One region of the Gordonia jacobaea genome, then DNA from elsewhere that is predicted to be linked to it. Evidence: predicted binding sites of a transcription regulator. Region 1 holds the regulator's gene; each other region holds the start of a gene.
The links. The regulator LexA, encoded in region 1, represses DNA repair genes until DNA is damaged. The targets are predictions, from matches to a motif close to CGAACANNTGTTCG.

Region 1 (5,274 bases):
TCGACTTCTACGACCATCGCATCGGCGCCGCGGTCACCTCGGCGCGCCACTTCGACACGTGGTGGAAGAAGGCGCGCCGAGCCGACTCGACGATGCTCGACCTCACCCCGGAGGACGTCGCCGCCGACGTCCACGTCGCCGATGCCGACTACCCCGGCGAGTGGCAACAGGGCGATACCCGTTACCGCCTGCGATACCGATTCGAGCCCGGCGCACCCGATGACGGTGTGTCCGTGCTCATTCCACGCCCGCTGTTGCGACACGTGCGCCCGGCGGGCTTTGACTGGCTGGTCCCGGGAATGCGGAGCGAACTCGCCGCCGAGTTGATCAAGACGCTGCCCAAGACGATCCGCAAGACGATGGCACCGGCCGGGCGATTCGCCGATCTCGCCCTGTCTCGTCTCACCCCACGTCGCGAGCCGCTCATCAACGGCCTCGCGCGTGAGCTGTCGACGATCACCGGGCAGACGATTGCGGCCGACGACTTCGCTCCGGAGCGACTCCCCGCCTACCTTCGCATGAACTTCGTCGTGATCGATGACCGAGAGGAGACGGTCGCCACCGGCAAGTCCCTCGCCGAGCTCCGCCGACGCATCGAGGGTGAGGCGCCCGCGCCGACGCCGCGTCGGGTGTACACGACGTGGACGGCCGACGGAATCGGAACACTTGCAGAGTCGAGCGTCGATACCGTTGCCGGACAACAGATCACGCGTTATCCGTCACTCGAGGTCGTCGACGGAGGGCGCAACCGTGGGGTGGCACGGACGCTCGCGACGTCGGACGCCCAGCGGCGTGCGCAATTGCACGGTGCCGTCATCGAACTGCTCGACCACGCGATCCCGCCGCTCTCACGCAAGATCAGCGCCGGGCTCGACCCGGCCGGTCGGCTGGCACTGAGCCAGAGTCCCTATGCGTCACCCGACGCGCTGTATGCCGACTGCACGCGTCGGGCGATTCGCGACATCGCTCCCGCAGCAGTCGATTTGGGATCAATCCGCACGCCTCCGGCCTTCGACGAGCTCGTCTCGACACTGCGACCGCGCGTATCGGCTGCGGCGCCGGAGTATTTCGCTCTTGCTGTCGATGTGTTCCGTGAGGTGGCTCCCCTGCGCGCCGAGATCGACCGCCACTCGGGTCAAACAGCGGCCGACGACGTCGCCGAACAGTTCAACAACCTGGTCTTCGACGGATTTGTTCTCGCAACGGCTCGCGAACACCTGCAGCACGTTCCGCGATACCTGACCGCCGCACGACAGCGCCTCGAGCAGCTTCCTGCCGCCGCGAACCGCGACCGCGAGGGAATGGCCGCCATCGACAGGGTCACCGAACGATGGAACCAGCGCCTGACACAGCTTCCCGAATCGCGCCGAGACATCGTCAGCGAGGAAGCTCAGTGGATCGTCGAGGAGCTGAGGGTCAGCCTCTTCGCCCAGAAACTCGGTACCGCCTATCCTATTTCGGAGAAACGGGCGCTACGAGCTCTTGACCGACTCGGTTGACACCGGACCCGCTGGACTCGACGCAGCATCGACAGTGTCGTCGCGGGTGGCGGGCGTGTCGAGGTCGTCGGCGCCTTCGTGCGAACCGGTGAGGTTGCCCTGGAGGTCGTCGATCTCGCGTTGGAAGTCTTCGAGCGAATCGAACGACCGGTAGACCGAGGCGAAACGTAGGTACGCCACCTCGTCGAGGTCGCGGAGCGGGCCGAGGATGGCCAGACCGACCTCGTTGCTGGGGATCTCGGCCGAACCGGACGACCTCACCGCGTCTTCGACCTGCTGAGCCAACTGTGCGAGATCGTCTTCGTTCACGTGACGTCCCTGGCATGCGCGTCGTACCCCGCGCATCACCTTTTCTCTGCTGAACGGCTCGGTCACACCGTTGCGCTTCACGACTGCCAGAACAGCACTCTCGACTGTGGAGAACCGCCGCCCGCACTCGCTACACGCGCGACGACGCCGGATCGCCTGCCCCTCATCGGCGACACGCGAATCGACGACCTTGGTGTCTTCGTTCTTGCAAAACGGGCAGCGCATGTAGTCCTCGTGCAGATCTCGGGACGCAGCGGCTCCGTCGGTCTGGCTCGGTCCGATCGTCTGACGACCGGCGGAGGCGAGACCGCAGCGGTGACCGTGTCGGTTTCCGACTGGACCCTGTGACATCGAGAATACCGCCAGCGCTCAGCGGTACGCGGGTGTGACAAGCGGTTGGCCAACGCGCAGCCCACTCGACGGCAGATCGTTGAGGTCGATGATCTCGTCGATGACGGTCTGACGCGGCACATCAGGCGCGACGCGTGCGGCGATCGAGCTCAGCGATTCGCCGGAACGCACGTGGACCACCTGCGTGGAGGTCGACGACGGCATGCTCGCCCGCTGGTAGTCGGCGCCGACGGTCCCGACCACCCACACGGTCAGTGCCAACCCGACTCCCGCGAGTACCGCCAAGAACGCTGCCCGGCGCCGACGGGCAGCCACCAGCTCGCCGACGCCACCGGCGCATCGCGTGCCCGCTGGCCGCGTTGAGGTTCCGTGATCGAACGCGATCCGACGCCGAGGTTGCGGCATGACGTCTGCGCCGGCGGTCCGTCGGGACTCAGTCGTTCGAACGTGCCCCGCCACACGTAGCTCGTCGCTACGCACGGGATTCGACGGTGCACGTCCACTGACCACCGTGGCGCGGTGAACTCGGGGACGCGTCGTCGATGCAGGTCGCGGCGTTGCAGATCGGGTGGTCGGCGGTGTTGCCGCGGATGCACTCGACGTGCTGGGAATCGTGCGGGTCACCGGGTTGGTCATCAAGCTGGTCATCGCTACCTCCAATGGTCGATCAAGCGTTCGATGAACTGATGTTCGAGTTCTACCAGAGGGGTCCGACAAAGTCCTGCGACACGTCGAACAAATGTTTGATGTTGTCAGTGGCCTCCGCTACTGTCGGCGCCAGACGATGGAAGAAAGACGCACCCCACCCCGCTTCACAACAGCACCCGGTTCACAACAGCACCCGCTTCACACATCAGGAAGGACGGAACCGATGACAGAGAAGTCACGACGCGGCCCGTCGTCGCCCAAGGGCAACGGTCGCAGCGTCGAAGGCAAGAAGAGTGGAGGCGGCGAGGAGGCACCGATCCATCCGGCCGTCGCCGAGGCAACACTCACCGATCGCCAGCGTGGCGTCCTCGATGTGATCCGAAAGTCGGTGCGCGAGCGCGGGTATCCGCCGAGCATCCGAGAGATCGGCGACGCCGTCGGCCTCACGTCCACGTCATCGGTCGCACACCAGTTGCGCACCCTCGAGCGCAAGGGCCTGTTGAAGCGCGACGCCAACCGTCCGCGGGCGGTCAACGTCTCCGAGGCTCCCGACGCACATCACTCCGATGCCATCAACGGAGATCTCCCGACCCCCACGTTCGTTCCGGTACTCGGCCGCATCGCGGCGGGCGGTCCGATTCTCGCGGAGGAGGCGGTCGAAGACGTCTTCCCGCTTCCGCGTGAGCTCGTCGGTGAGGGCTCGTTGTTCCTGCTCCGCGTCGTCGGCGAATCGATGATCGACGCCGCGATCTGCGACGGCGACTGGGTTGTCGTGCGTCAGCAGAATGTCGCCGACAACGGCGACATCGTCGCAGCGATGATCGACGGCGAGGCGACGGTGAAGACCTTCAAGCGCAAAGACGGCCACGTCTGGCTGATGCCGCACAATCCGCTCTTCGATCCGATCCCCGGAGACGACGCCGCCATCCTCGGCAAAGTCGTCACGGTGATGCGCCGGGTCTGATGCGCGGAACGGGCCCCGCAGGTCGCTGACCAGCGGGGTCTGCGTCAGCCGTCGAGTTGCTCGGCAGCTGCGCGTCGGGCGAGTGCCGGACTCGAGGTGGCAAGTGCGGCAGCGGCGGCAGCCCGGCACTGCTCCATCGTCGCCGTCGACAGCTTCGCCCCGACTGCGGGCGTCGCCGCCGGAGCCGCCGACAGCGAGGTGACTCCGAGCCCGACGAGCACACATGCGAGCGACGGGTCGGCCGCGGCCTCGCCACAGACTCCGACGGGTTTGCCCTGCTGGGCGCCGGCGGTCGCAACCTGCGAGATGAGTGCGAGCACCGCCGGTTGCCAGGGGTCGGTGAGTTCGGCGAGTTCTGCCGACATCCGGTCGGCGGCCATCGTGTACTGGGTGAGGTCGTTGGTTCCGATCGACACGAAGTCAACCTCGGCCAGAATCGCGGGCGCCAGGATCGCCGCTGCCGGGATCTCGATCATCACGCCTGCCGTCAGACCACGCTGACGGACGAGTTCGGCGAACTGTGCGGCCTCCGCGGCCGTGGCGATCATCGGTGCCATGACCCACGGCGTCGTGCCGGACTCCTCTGCCGCGCGCGCAATCGCGTCGAGCTGAGTTCGCACGATGTCGGGGTGGTCGTCGCCGATGCGGTTGCCTCGCACGCCTAGTGCGGGATTCGCCTCGTCCGGGTGCTCGATGAACGCCAGCGGCTTGTCCGACCCGGCGTCGAGCGTCCTGATGACGACTTTTTGGCCCGCGAACGCCTCGAACACGTCGCGGTACAGCCGCGTCTGCTCGTCCACATCGGGCTCATCCGCCCTGTCGAGAAACGCCAACTCGGTGCGGAACAGCCCGATGCCCTCGACTGGTGCATCGGCAGCGCTGCGCGCGGAGACGCCGTCGGCAACATTCGCGAGGATGGCGACGGCGGTGCCGTCGGCAGTCCGGCCGGGGCCACGCCACGCAGCAACAAGCGCGGCCTCCGCAACGCTGCGCTCGACGAGTTCACGCGCTTCGGACCCCTCTGGTTCGACGGTGATCGACCCCGCGCCTCCGTCGAGCAAAACCATTGTGCCGCTGGTGATCTCACTCAGTCGCGCCACAGCGACCACGCACGGGATGCCCAACTGCCGCGCGATGATGGCGGTATGACTGGTCGGTCCGCCGAGACGCGTGGCCAGCCCGACGATCACCGCGGGATCGAGCCCAGCGGTATCCGCGGGAGCGAGGTCGTCAGCGAAGAGAATCGACGGGTGACTCGGCGTCGGAATTCCCGGCTCCGGCTGGCCGAGCAACTCGGCGACCACTCGGTCACGAACGTCGTTGAGGTCGGTGATCCGCTCTGCCATCAACCCGCCGAGTTTGGCGAACATCTCGGAGAACTGCGCCGTGGCCGCGACCGCGGCGGCGGGCGCCGACGCGCCCTTCGCGACACGCGATTTCGCCGCACCGATCCATCCCCGATCCTCGGCCAACCCGGCGGTCGCAGCAAGGACCTCGGCCGCA
Region 2 (5,274 bases), on a different contig from region 1:
CCCGTAGGAGTGGCCGATGAAGGTGGTCTTCGCGTCGGGGGCGTGGCGGGCGATCTCGGCGTCGAGTTCACGACCGAAATCGACGAGTCCCGGTGCCATGCTGCGAGCGAAGGCGGGGTCGGCTGCCGAATCGTCCAAGGACTTCTCCACCCCCGACCGGGCGCCGTCCCGCGCACCCGGCAGGCCATCCCGCAGGCCGCCCTCCAGCGCGTCGAGCGCGGCGGAGGGCGCACCCTCGTAACCCATCTTCTGCGGCAGTTCACCGTTCATGTACACGAAGACCGGTCCGTTGGTTTCCTTCGCGAGGTTCCATGCGGAGTTGCTGTTGCGCAGGCTGCCGTTCATGTTGCTGTTCGTTCCGGGTACCACCACCGCAGCGTTACGTGTGTCCTTGTTGAAAGTGCCGATCATCTCGATGAACCGGCCGTTGCCGGTGTTGTCGAATGCGATGAATCTGCGCTCGGTCTTGTTGTCGTCGGCGAGGTAGGCGCCTGCGTTGTCGCGGTCGACGGCGGAGGCGGGGTCGTTCTTCTGTCGCAGGAAGTCGGTCAGCATCTGTGCGCGCGGCCCCTCACCACGTCCGGCTGCGATCTCCGCTGCCAATGCGGTGCGGATGTTGATCTCGTTGGCATCGGCGCGGGTGTCGAACGGCACGCCGTCGAGGTTGCCCATGACGTTCGGATCGGCCTGGATCAGACGACGCACGTCGGTGGGACTCATTGACTCCAGGTACTGGCGTCGGTGTTCGGCGGGTAGGTTACGCAGATCGGCGACCACCCGGTCCGGGTCGGCGCGGGTGCCGCCGGGCAGCGTGACGTCGGGCTGTCCGTTGACCATGGCTGCGATGTCGGATGCCAATTCGCCGATCCGACGGCCGTAGTCGGTGTCGAATTCGGTGAGGGTGTCAATGCCGATGGCGATCCGGTTCTCGCGGACGAAGGCGTTCATGTCCTCGTCGGGATCGGCGTGGGTCACCTCGCCGGTGTCGGACACGGTGAACCCGTCGGCGATCGCGTTGTCGACCTCGCGGATCAGATACGCCCGTGCATGGGCAATGTCTGCGGCGGCGTCCTTGGCCTCGTCGGCGATCTGGTTCAGTACGTTACGTACCTCGGAGGCGTGGTCGCGTTCTTCGGTGATCCGCATCTGCGCGGCGTCGTGGGTTGCGCCTCGCCACGAGGCGGCGTCGTTCAGTGATCGCTCGACTGCCGCGAGGGACGTGTCGAGCGTCTGAGCTGCGGCCTGTGCGGCCGCGCCTGCGGCCGAGATCGCGTTGGTACTCCATCCGCGCACCGCTGAGATGGTCGGTTTCATCAGCGGGTCGGCACGCTGCGTAGGGATGCCGCTGCGCGATCGTCGCGATCGATGGCCATGGCGTTGAACGTCATGAGCGAATCGGCCAGTGTCGCAAGTCGAGCCGAGATCGAGGCGATCGTCGGAACCGCCGAGGTCGACGCCGAGTGAAGCGCTGTCGTCACGTCACTCATCGCACCGGACACCGACGACAGCGCATCGAGTTTGAGCTCCGCCACGACCTTCGATTCACGCCGCCATGCACTCGCGGTCTGCTCGATCTCCTCGGGTCGAACACCGAAAGGCGCTCGGGCAGAGGAGGATTGGTCAGGATCTGATCGATCAGGGCCAGGCCCAGGAGCAGGGGTGCTGTCCTCGCGGTCCGGCTTCCTCGCTCTGTTGAGGAGTTCGGCCAAACCTTCTCCGATTACATCCGCCATGCCATCGAGCGGCAGTTGAGGTGCTGTCACGTGTCGGTCCCCCTGATGTCACGTTCAGATGTTCCCGTCGGCTGGCACCGACGGCACAGACTCTGACGCACCCAAGGGGGTAAAGGTTCCAAAGATCTTCGGGAGTCTCCCGCTCACCACACGCCGGGTGGGCGGAACTGCACGCTCATTCGCGCCCCGACGCCGCGGACTTTCGGCACCGCGTGCTCCCAGGTGCGTTGACAACTCCCGCCCATCACCAACAGATCGCCCGCCGACAACGTGAATTTCAACGACGCTCCGCCGCCGCGCGGCCGCAGTGCCAACGGGCGCGGTGAGCCGAGGGAGACGATCGCGACCATCGTGTCGTGCGTGGCGCCACGCCCGAACCGGTCGCCGTGCCACGCAACCGAATCCGACCCGTCGCGATACAGGCACAGGCCCGCGGTCGCGAAGCCCTCGCGCAACTCGTCGCGGTAATGCGCTGTCAGGGCCGCTCGCGCGTCGGCGAGTAACGGGTCGGGGAGTTCGTCACTCGCCTGGTAATTGCAGACCAGACGCGGGACGTCGACAACCCTGTCGTACATCCGACGACGCTCGGCCCGCCACGGAACGACGTCGTGCAGAGCGTCGAAGAGGTCGGTGCTGCCTGCGATCCATCCCGGCCGCAGATCCACCCACGCGCCGTTGGTCAGGACTCGACGCTCGACGTGCGATCCGAGATCGCGCAGCCGCGGTGACTCGGCGTCGAGGTCGAAGATCGATCCCTGGACTCCTGCGCTCATGGACGTCAGCCTACACCGATATCGAACGTGTGTTCGCAAGGCGGTCGCAGGCGCTCGTGTGGGACGTCGCTCACAATCGCGGCTCGGAGGTGGCACATTGGCCGGAACGATCTGTATACCGGAGCACAAGTGTTAGCAACTAACACTTCTTAGTTGCTACCAGAATGTCGGAGTCTTCTCGAGGGAGTGCACAGATGGCGTCGTTGTTGTTTCGGGTGGGACGGTTCTCGTTCCGCCACAAGTGGTGGGTGATCGGGGCCTGGGTGGTCATCGCCGCGTTGCTCATCGGGCTCGTGGGTGCGTTGAATCCGAAGTTCGCGAAAGACTTCGAACTCCCAGGAACCGACTCCGGGACCGCGACATCGCAGGTCGAGGAGTACTTCCCCGAGGCGATGAAGCAGCAATCGCAGGCGTCGACCAGCGTCCTCGTCGCCGCGGACGACGGGCTGGCCGCCCATTCCGCTCAGATCGACGCACTCGTCGCCGACCTGCACACCCTGCCCGACCTCACCGACAAGGCAACGGTGCTGAACCCGGTCACCGTCGCCGCGGCCAAACCCGAGCTCGCGTCGTCGGTTCTCGGTGACGGCGGCAAGGTCGGTTTGATCCAGGTGCGGCAGAACATCGAGCTGACCGACCTCACCGTCGAGAACAAGAAGCAGTTGACCGACATCCTCGAGAAGCATCGGGGCAATGGCCTGCAGGTCGAGGCCACGGGTTCGCTGATGAGTGTCATGGAGGCGGGCGGCAAGGCCGAGCTGATCGGTTTCGCGGTCGCCTTCGTGGTGATGATCGTCGCCTTCGGGGCGCTGGTCGCCGCGTTCATCCCGCTGATCACCGGACTGATGGGCGTGATGATCACCATCATGCTGCTGCGGCTCAGTGCCGAGGTCATGACGGTCAACGAGACCGCGACCGCGATCGTCACCATGCTCGGCATCGCCGTGTCGATCGACTACGCGCTGTTCATCGTCTCGCGCTACCGCGGCGAGGTGAAACGCGGCGGAGACAGGGCCGACGCCGCGGGCCGCGCGGTCGGTACGGCAGGCTCCGCGGTGGTCTTCGCCGGTTTGACCGTGATCATCGCTGTCGTCGCGCTGATGGTGGTCGGGATCCCGCTGATCACCCAGATGGGTGCGGGCGCCGCCGTCGCGGTGTTCATGGCCGTGATCGCCGCGCTCACCCTGATCCCCGCGCTGCTCGGCGCCGTCGGACGTTTCGCGTTCACCCCGCGCATCCCGTGGATCAAGCACGCAGAAGAATCCGACACCGCCGACACCAACGGAGTTCGCTTCGGCCGCATGGTGGTTCGACGACCCATCCCGTTCATCGTCGCGGGTCTCGCGGTGCTGGTGCTCGCGGCGATCCCGGTCGGCAAGCTGCAACTGGGACTCTCGCTCTCCAGCGACGACGAGGCTCCCGCGCAGGCACTGCTGCAGCGTGGCTTCGGTGAGGGCATCAACGGCCCGCTGCTCGTCGTGCTGCACTCCGAGGACGGCACGGTGGAGAAGGCGGCCACCGAGACCGTCGCGCACATCAAGACGCTGCCCGACGTCGCCAATGCGTCGACGATGACGTGGCTGGGCAACGGCACACCGCAGCCGAATGTCGGGGCAACCGCCGCGCTGATCTCGGTGACGCCCGAGAGCGCGCCGTCGGATCAGGCGACGCACGACCTCATGGAGCAGATCCGCGCGTTCAGCCCCGAGGCTCAGCGGGCGGGGGCAGAGCTGCACGTCGGTGGCCAGACGGCGATCATGTCCGACCTGTCCGCCAAACTCGACAAGGCGCTCATCCCATATCTGATCGTGGTGGTCGGGCTGGCATTCCTGATCATGATCGCGGTGTTCCGGTCGATCTGGGTCCCGCTGATCGGAACGATCGGCTTCATCTTCTCGGTGCTGGCGACGTTCGGTGTGACGGTCGCGATCTTCCAAGAGGGTTGGTTCGGTCTGATCGACAACACCAAGCCGATCCTGTCGTTCCTCCCGATCTTCCTGATCGGCGTGGTGTTCGGCCTCGCGATGGATTACCAGGTGTTCCTGGTGACGCGAATACGCGAGGAGTACATCCACGGGATGAGTGCGAAGGATGCGATCATCGCCGGCTACCGGCACGGTGCGCGTGTCGTCACATCGGCGGCGATCATCATGATCAGCGTGTTCGCCGCGTTCATGCTCTCGCCCGACACGACGGCCAAGATGCTCGGCTTCTCGCTGGCAACAGCGGTCCTGTTCGACGCCTTCATCATTCGCATGATGGTCGTGCCCGCTGTGATCACTTTGCTGGGCGATAGGGCATGGGGTCTGCCACGATGGCTGGACAAGCTGGTTCCCAACCTCGACATCGAGGGTGAGAAGGTGCGCGACCGCGGCATCCCGCAGGCGAGCACCGACGAACCTCGCGAGGTGGCCGCGGCGTCGAGTTGAGCGGACCGGGAAAAGAGTAGATAGGGAGAGCACTGCGATGACCGAGGCGACGAGTACGGCAGCGATGGCTTCCGCGCCCGCCTCGGTCTCGCATGCGCCAGCCGCCCCGGTGCCGCCGATCGGGTTGCGCGAGAAGCACAAACGTCGTACCAGGGCGGCGATTCGGGCGGCGGCGATGGAACTCTTCGACGCCAACGGCTACGCGCAGACGACGGTCGCCCAGATCGCCGAGGCGGCCGACGTCTCGCACACCACCTTCTTCCGCTACTTCCAATCCAAGGAGCAGGTGGTCATCAGCGATGACCTCGACGACGAGTGGCAGGCTGTCCTCGAGGCAAT
Region 3 (5,274 bases), on a different contig from region 1:
TCAACGATCCGTCGATCATCTATCACCGAGGCTACTTCTGGATGCTCGCCAACTGGCCCCGCAAAGACGGCAAGTTCTGGCCGATGATCGGCGTGTCCAAGGACGGCCGAAACTGGTCGCGCCCCGAGGGCAAGATGTTCAACGGCGGCGCCTACGCGGGCATCCCGCTCGTGCCCGCGCCCGGCGGAAGCGACATCGTCGCACCGGACTGGTACCGGGCACCTGACGGCAGCATCTACATCGTGCTCAGCGCAGGCTATTTCGGACACTTCCGCGGCCAAGTCGGGGCAGATCGCATGTCGCCCTATGTCATTCGAGTCAACCAACTCGACATCAACCCGGCAGGACGTGGCCGCGTCGTACCCGTCGGCAAGAACATCGTCTTCAACGCGGGGCCTGCGACACGCATCAACCTCGCGCCCGGTGCCGCGGACAGGATCGACGGTTCGTTCTTCCAACAGGGCGGTACCAAGTACCTCACCATCAAACGCGACGGCACCTGCAACGAAGTGTGGCGGTCGGGCTCGTTCAACGGCCCGTGGCGACGCGACGTCGATTGCGCCGCACACGTACAGGAGGGTCCGAGCATGACGCGCGTCGGCGGACGCTACTTCCTGTACACCGACAAAATCTACGGTGAACGCAAGATCTACTACTCCACCGCGCCGTCGCCGAGCGGACCGTGGTCGGAGCCGACGCCCATCAACACTGTCGGCGGCCCAGGGCGGACGCGACACGGAACAGTGATCCGACTCGACGACGCCGGCGCGAAGTGCGCCGTCTACCGGATCGTCTACGGACCCGGCTGCGCCCTGCCGTCGGAACCAAGCGGCCCCGACCTCGGCAGCGTTTCGGGGTTGTTCGGGAGCTGAGGTCGGAACTGCAGAACCGTGGCAAAGCGGCGGTGTCGGAATGGCTGGCCGCCGAGGGTGGTCGGCCTTTGCGGGTGACTCGGCGTGATGCCGAGGACCTGGTCTTGATAACCGCGGCGCGGGCTGATCAGGAACACGAGGTGGTTTCGGCCGCGGCGGCGTTGCTGCGGGCGCTGGTGGCCTCTGGTGAGACCGGTGTGTTTCGTGCGGCAGTGGTGGCGGCGTTCGCAAGGGCACAGCTGCTCTCGGATGAAGAGGTCGATCAGTTCGCCGCGGAGTTGGCCGATTCGCTGACAGTGGGCGTCTCACTCGACAATCCAGCGCCGTCGGCGCTGACGATCGAGGCGTGGCGGCACACCGCGGAGGTGTACGCCGATCCGGAGCTGGCGCGCATTCTGGCCTCGGCTACCGATGGTGATGCTGGCGCCGTGCCTGCGCCGCACCTGTGAGCCCAGCCAAACGCGGCGACCGTGTCGCCCCGCCTGCCGCTGAGGTCTCAAACGCGAGGTACGAGGCCCGCGGCCAATATTTCCAGCCGAGTGTGGTCGACCTCAGTGAACTACCGCCCGCGCATCGGAGTTAGAATCTAGCCGTGGTCATCTTCTTCGAAATCTTGCTGGTCCTCGCGGCCGTCCTGATCACCTGGTTTGCGCTGTACGTGCTCTACCGACTGGTCACAGACGAATCGTGACCTCCCCGGAGGACGCACAGCCCGACGACGCCGGCGCCGCCCGTAGATCAGGCGACGAGGCGATCAGCCAGGCCGATTCGCGCGCTGCCGAGTCAGGCAGCCGCGAACGCAACGTACCCGCGTGGGACGATCTGCCGCTGAAGGCCGATACCGCCAACCTGCGGCTCGGTGCGGACCTCCACCAGGGACTTCTCGCGTTACTACCGCTCGTGGGAGTGTGGCGTGGCGAGGGCGAGGGACACGATCCCGTCACCCACACCGACTATCACTTCGCACAGCAGATCGTCGTCAGTCATGACGGACAGAACTTCCTGAACTGGGAGTCGCGCTCCTGGGTCATCGACGAGGACGCCAACTTCCTTCGTCCCGACCAGCGTGAGACCGGCTACTGGCGTATCACCGAGGACGACTCCATCGAACTGCTCCTCGCCCACGCCGAGGGCTGGGTCGAGCTGTTCTACGGTCGGCCGCTGAACCAGACGTCGTGGAATCTCACCACCGACGCCGTCGTGCGCTCGGAGACCAGCGCCCCCGCCGGCAACGCCAAGCGCCTCTACGGCATCGTTCCCGACGGCGACCTCGCCTACGTCGAAGAGCGCGTCGACTCCGACGGCGACCTCACGCCGCGCCTGTCCGCGAAGCTGCGTCGTTTCGTCGGATAGTCAGCGCACGCCGCACGCATTCGCCTCGGTCGCGTGACGCTGCCTGATTGTCGAATTCGCTGCCTGATCACCCACGCAATTGCGGCGGCGGGCCGTCGAAGAAGAACTGGAGCGCGAGCGGGCCGTCGTCGATGATCTCTCCCACCAGCACCGGGCGCCCACCTCGACGCTCACCCTGCAGGATGTGGAACTCGGTGTCGGGCAGGATGCGCGACGCGCCGCGCGGCAGGTAGGTGAACAGCGCATCGGCGGTCCCGCAGACGCCGGGGGCGGAGAGGATCGCCAGGTCGGCGAGGCCGTCATTGTGCAAGACAAGGTGGCCCGATGCGGCACCTGCGATACCAAGTCGGCTGTAGCCGAGGTTCTCGACCGTCCCGATGATCCAGTTGGTCGGCCCGTCGTTGGTCCATTCCGGATCCTCGGTGGTGAGATAGCGGCTGCGCACCGCGGCAGTGCGATTCGACGACTCGTGCATGCGCGCGTGGAGAGATCTGACCGCGCTGGTTGTTCTCATCATCGACCTCACTGTCTGTCACAAATCACGGGTAACGAGTGTGCTACTGACACGAAGTTCACTCCCCGGACTCGGCGGCCGCATGCGTAATGCACTACTCGTTGTCGGAATTGCCCGACAGGCCGAGGCTGCCGCACTACCTCAGGCCGCGAAAGAACCCAGACACGGAACAGCCCAAGACATGGAACGACCCCCGCATCACCCGTCAGAGACGGGCACATCGGCCGGACGCCGGATGCGGGGGTCGGGTGACCATCTGGTATTCGCCAACGGGCGAACTGCTTAAGTCACAGGCGGTCCGCCGTTAGCGGATGGCCACCTCACGTGTCCGTATGTCATACAACTTCAGACCACCTCCTTTCTCGTGTACGACCGAAAGTACGCCCGCAACAACATGCCCGCAACGCATTTTTCGCTGCGTATGCCGAGGTCGGATCTGCGTTCAGAATTTTTGTCAGACCTCGAATGTATGTTTGGTTCATGTCCTTGGAAACCACTCTCGACGCCGGCGCGGGCGCGCCCGGCGCGTCGTCGGATCCCGAGCGCTTTGGCGCGCCGACGATGCCGCCGATCGTCGAGCAGATGTGCGAGGACGAAGAACTGTCGAAGACCGACCTGGTCGAGATCATCGCGCATTGCGCGTCTGTTCGCGCCAGCGCCGATTATCGAATGCTGCAGGCTATCAGCCTGATTCACGAAGAGCACGAGGAAGACTACGGCTCAGAGATCGGCGAAGCGCACCCCGGCCCCGCCGATTCCCCGGAAGATCTGCACGCGCTGGCGACGCTGGCCAGATCCGGCGGTAATCCGCGCGCCCGGTTCGGCCCGGACGGACTCGAGCGCACCATCGCCGACGTCGGCGCGGTCCTCTCGGTCTCGCCCGCCAGGGCGCGTGAGCTGATTACCGCAGGGCATGCCGTCCGCTATCGCCTACCGCTCACCGGCTCGGTACTGGCGTGCGGACGTCTCGACCTGTCCCAATTCCTCATCGTCCTTTCGCGCACCGCCCTGTGCGGACCCGACACCATCGCCGACGTCGACGCCCGAATCGCCTCGGCACTGCTGGCGCGCAACAAAATGTCGACGACTCGCCTCAAGGCACTCGTCGACAGCGTCGTCGCACAACTCGACCCTCCCGCGGTCAAACGGCAGCGCGAGCTCGTCGAGCATGACCGCGACGTGCAGGTACGGCCCGACCGGCACCAGCCAGGACAGTCCCGTATCAGCGGGACGCTTCCCATCGAGTCCGGTGTCATGATCGACGCCCGGCTCAACACGATGGCCGACGCCGTCCACGACGCCGACCCGCGCACTCACGCACAACGTCGAGCCGACGCCCTGACCGCCTTCGCGCACGGCGAGAGCCACCTCACCTGTAGGTGCGAGGCCTGCGCGCTGTCTGACGACCTCTCGGAGGCGGCAAGCGAACCAACCGACGACCTGCCCGACCAAGCCGCCGCACCGGCACAGATGATTCCGCCGTCGCCGAGAGCGGTCATCCACGTCGTCGTCAACGAGTCCACCATCGATGGCCACGACGACAAACCGGGATTCATCGACGGACACGGCGTTGCGATGCGGAGACGATTCGAAAACTACTCACGGATGCCGAGATCGACTTCCTCGATCCCGCGACGATCAACGAGCGTGCCGCCTCATCGGCACTGCGGTACACGCCGAGCAAGAAGCTCGACGCGCTGATCCGCTCGGGCGAGCTGTGCTGCACGTTCCCCGGATGCAGCAACCCGGTGTGGCGCGCCGACGTCGACCACGGCGAGGCTTTCAACCGCAGCAATCCGCAGGCTGGAGGCGCCACGCTGGCGTCAAACCTCAAGCCGCTGTGCAGGTTTCACCACAGGATCAAGACCTTCGGCAACTGGCGCGACCTGCAGACCGTGATGGGGACGACTCTGTTCGTCTCCCCCACCGGGCACACCTTCGTCGGCAATGCGTTCACGGGCTTCAACCTCTTCCGAGGGCTGCACAGGCAGAAACCACCCGATCACCCAGCCAATCGCCGAATCAACGCCGCACACGACGCCAAGCGTCGTCGACTCGAACGTGCCGAAAAGCGCTGGAACGACGAGAACCCGCCGCCCTACTGAGCAATCGCCTACTGAGCAATCGCCTACTGAGCAATCGCCACCTACTGGGAACTCACCGGTTCCCATTCGATGCGCACGAAGTCAGCAGACTCCGCACGCGGTGGCTGATGCGTCACAACCACCACGGTCCGCTCGGGTCCGAACATGCCACCGACCGGCGTCAGCAGGCGGGCGAGCAACTGCTCGGCGTCCGCGGCGTCGAGGTGTTCGGTCGGCTCGTCGAGCAGCACCACCGGTGCCCGGTGCAGCAGTGCGCGGGCAAGCAATAGTCGACGACGCTGCCCACCGCTGATCGCCTCCGCCCCACCGGTCAGCACCGTGTCGAGGCCGTCGGGCAGACCTGCCACCCACTCGCCGAGACCGACGGCGCCCAGCGCCGCGCGCATCTCGTCGTCGGTCACGTCGCCGCGGGCCACGCGCAGGTTCTCAC

Region 2: the regulator LexA is predicted to act here: its motif matches at 2,529-2,542, upstream of ACRVY7_RS03340 (alpha-ketoglutarate-dependent dioxygenase AlkB).
Region 3: the regulator LexA is predicted to act here: its motif matches at 3,202-3,215, upstream of ACRVY7_RS03725 (DUF222 domain-containing protein).

The regions. Positions count from the first base shown of each region.
Region 1 covers NZ_CBDRLS010000003.1:137,418-142,691, reverse strand. The annotation lists gene hrpA (ATP-dependent RNA helicase HrpA) at 1-1,499, shown strand, start outside; partial or broken gene nrdR (transcriptional regulator NrdR) at 1,599-2,033, opposite strand; gene ACRVY7_RS11465 (LysM peptidoglycan-binding domain-containing protein) at 2,178-2,807, opposite strand; gene lexA (transcriptional repressor LexA) at 3,124-3,771, shown strand; gene ptsP (phosphoenolpyruvate--protein phosphotransferase) at 3,816-5,274, opposite strand, start outside.
Region 2 covers NZ_CBDRLS010000001.1:729,183-734,456, reverse strand. The annotation lists gene ACRVY7_RS03350 (alpha/beta hydrolase) at 1-1,314, opposite strand, end outside; gene ACRVY7_RS03345 (hypothetical protein) at 1,314-1,763, opposite strand; gene ACRVY7_RS03340 (alpha-ketoglutarate-dependent dioxygenase AlkB) at 1,877-2,506, opposite strand; gene ACRVY7_RS03335 (MMPL family transporter) at 2,701-4,935, shown strand; gene ACRVY7_RS03330 (TetR family transcriptional regulator) at 4,973-5,274, shown strand, end outside.
Region 3 covers NZ_CBDRLS010000001.1:809,245-814,518, forward strand. The annotation lists gene ACRVY7_RS03705 (glycoside hydrolase family protein) at 1-872, shown strand, start outside; gene ACRVY7_RS03710 (hypothetical protein) at 947-1,321, shown strand; gene ACRVY7_RS03715 (heme-binding beta-barrel domain-containing protein) at 1,560-2,225, shown strand; gene ACRVY7_RS03720 (hypothetical protein) at 2,293-2,742, opposite strand; gene ACRVY7_RS03725 (DUF222 domain-containing protein) at 3,220-4,440, shown strand; gene ACRVY7_RS03730 (hypothetical protein) at 4,488-4,844, shown strand; gene cydC (thiol reductant ABC exporter subunit CydC) at 4,886-5,274, opposite strand, start outside.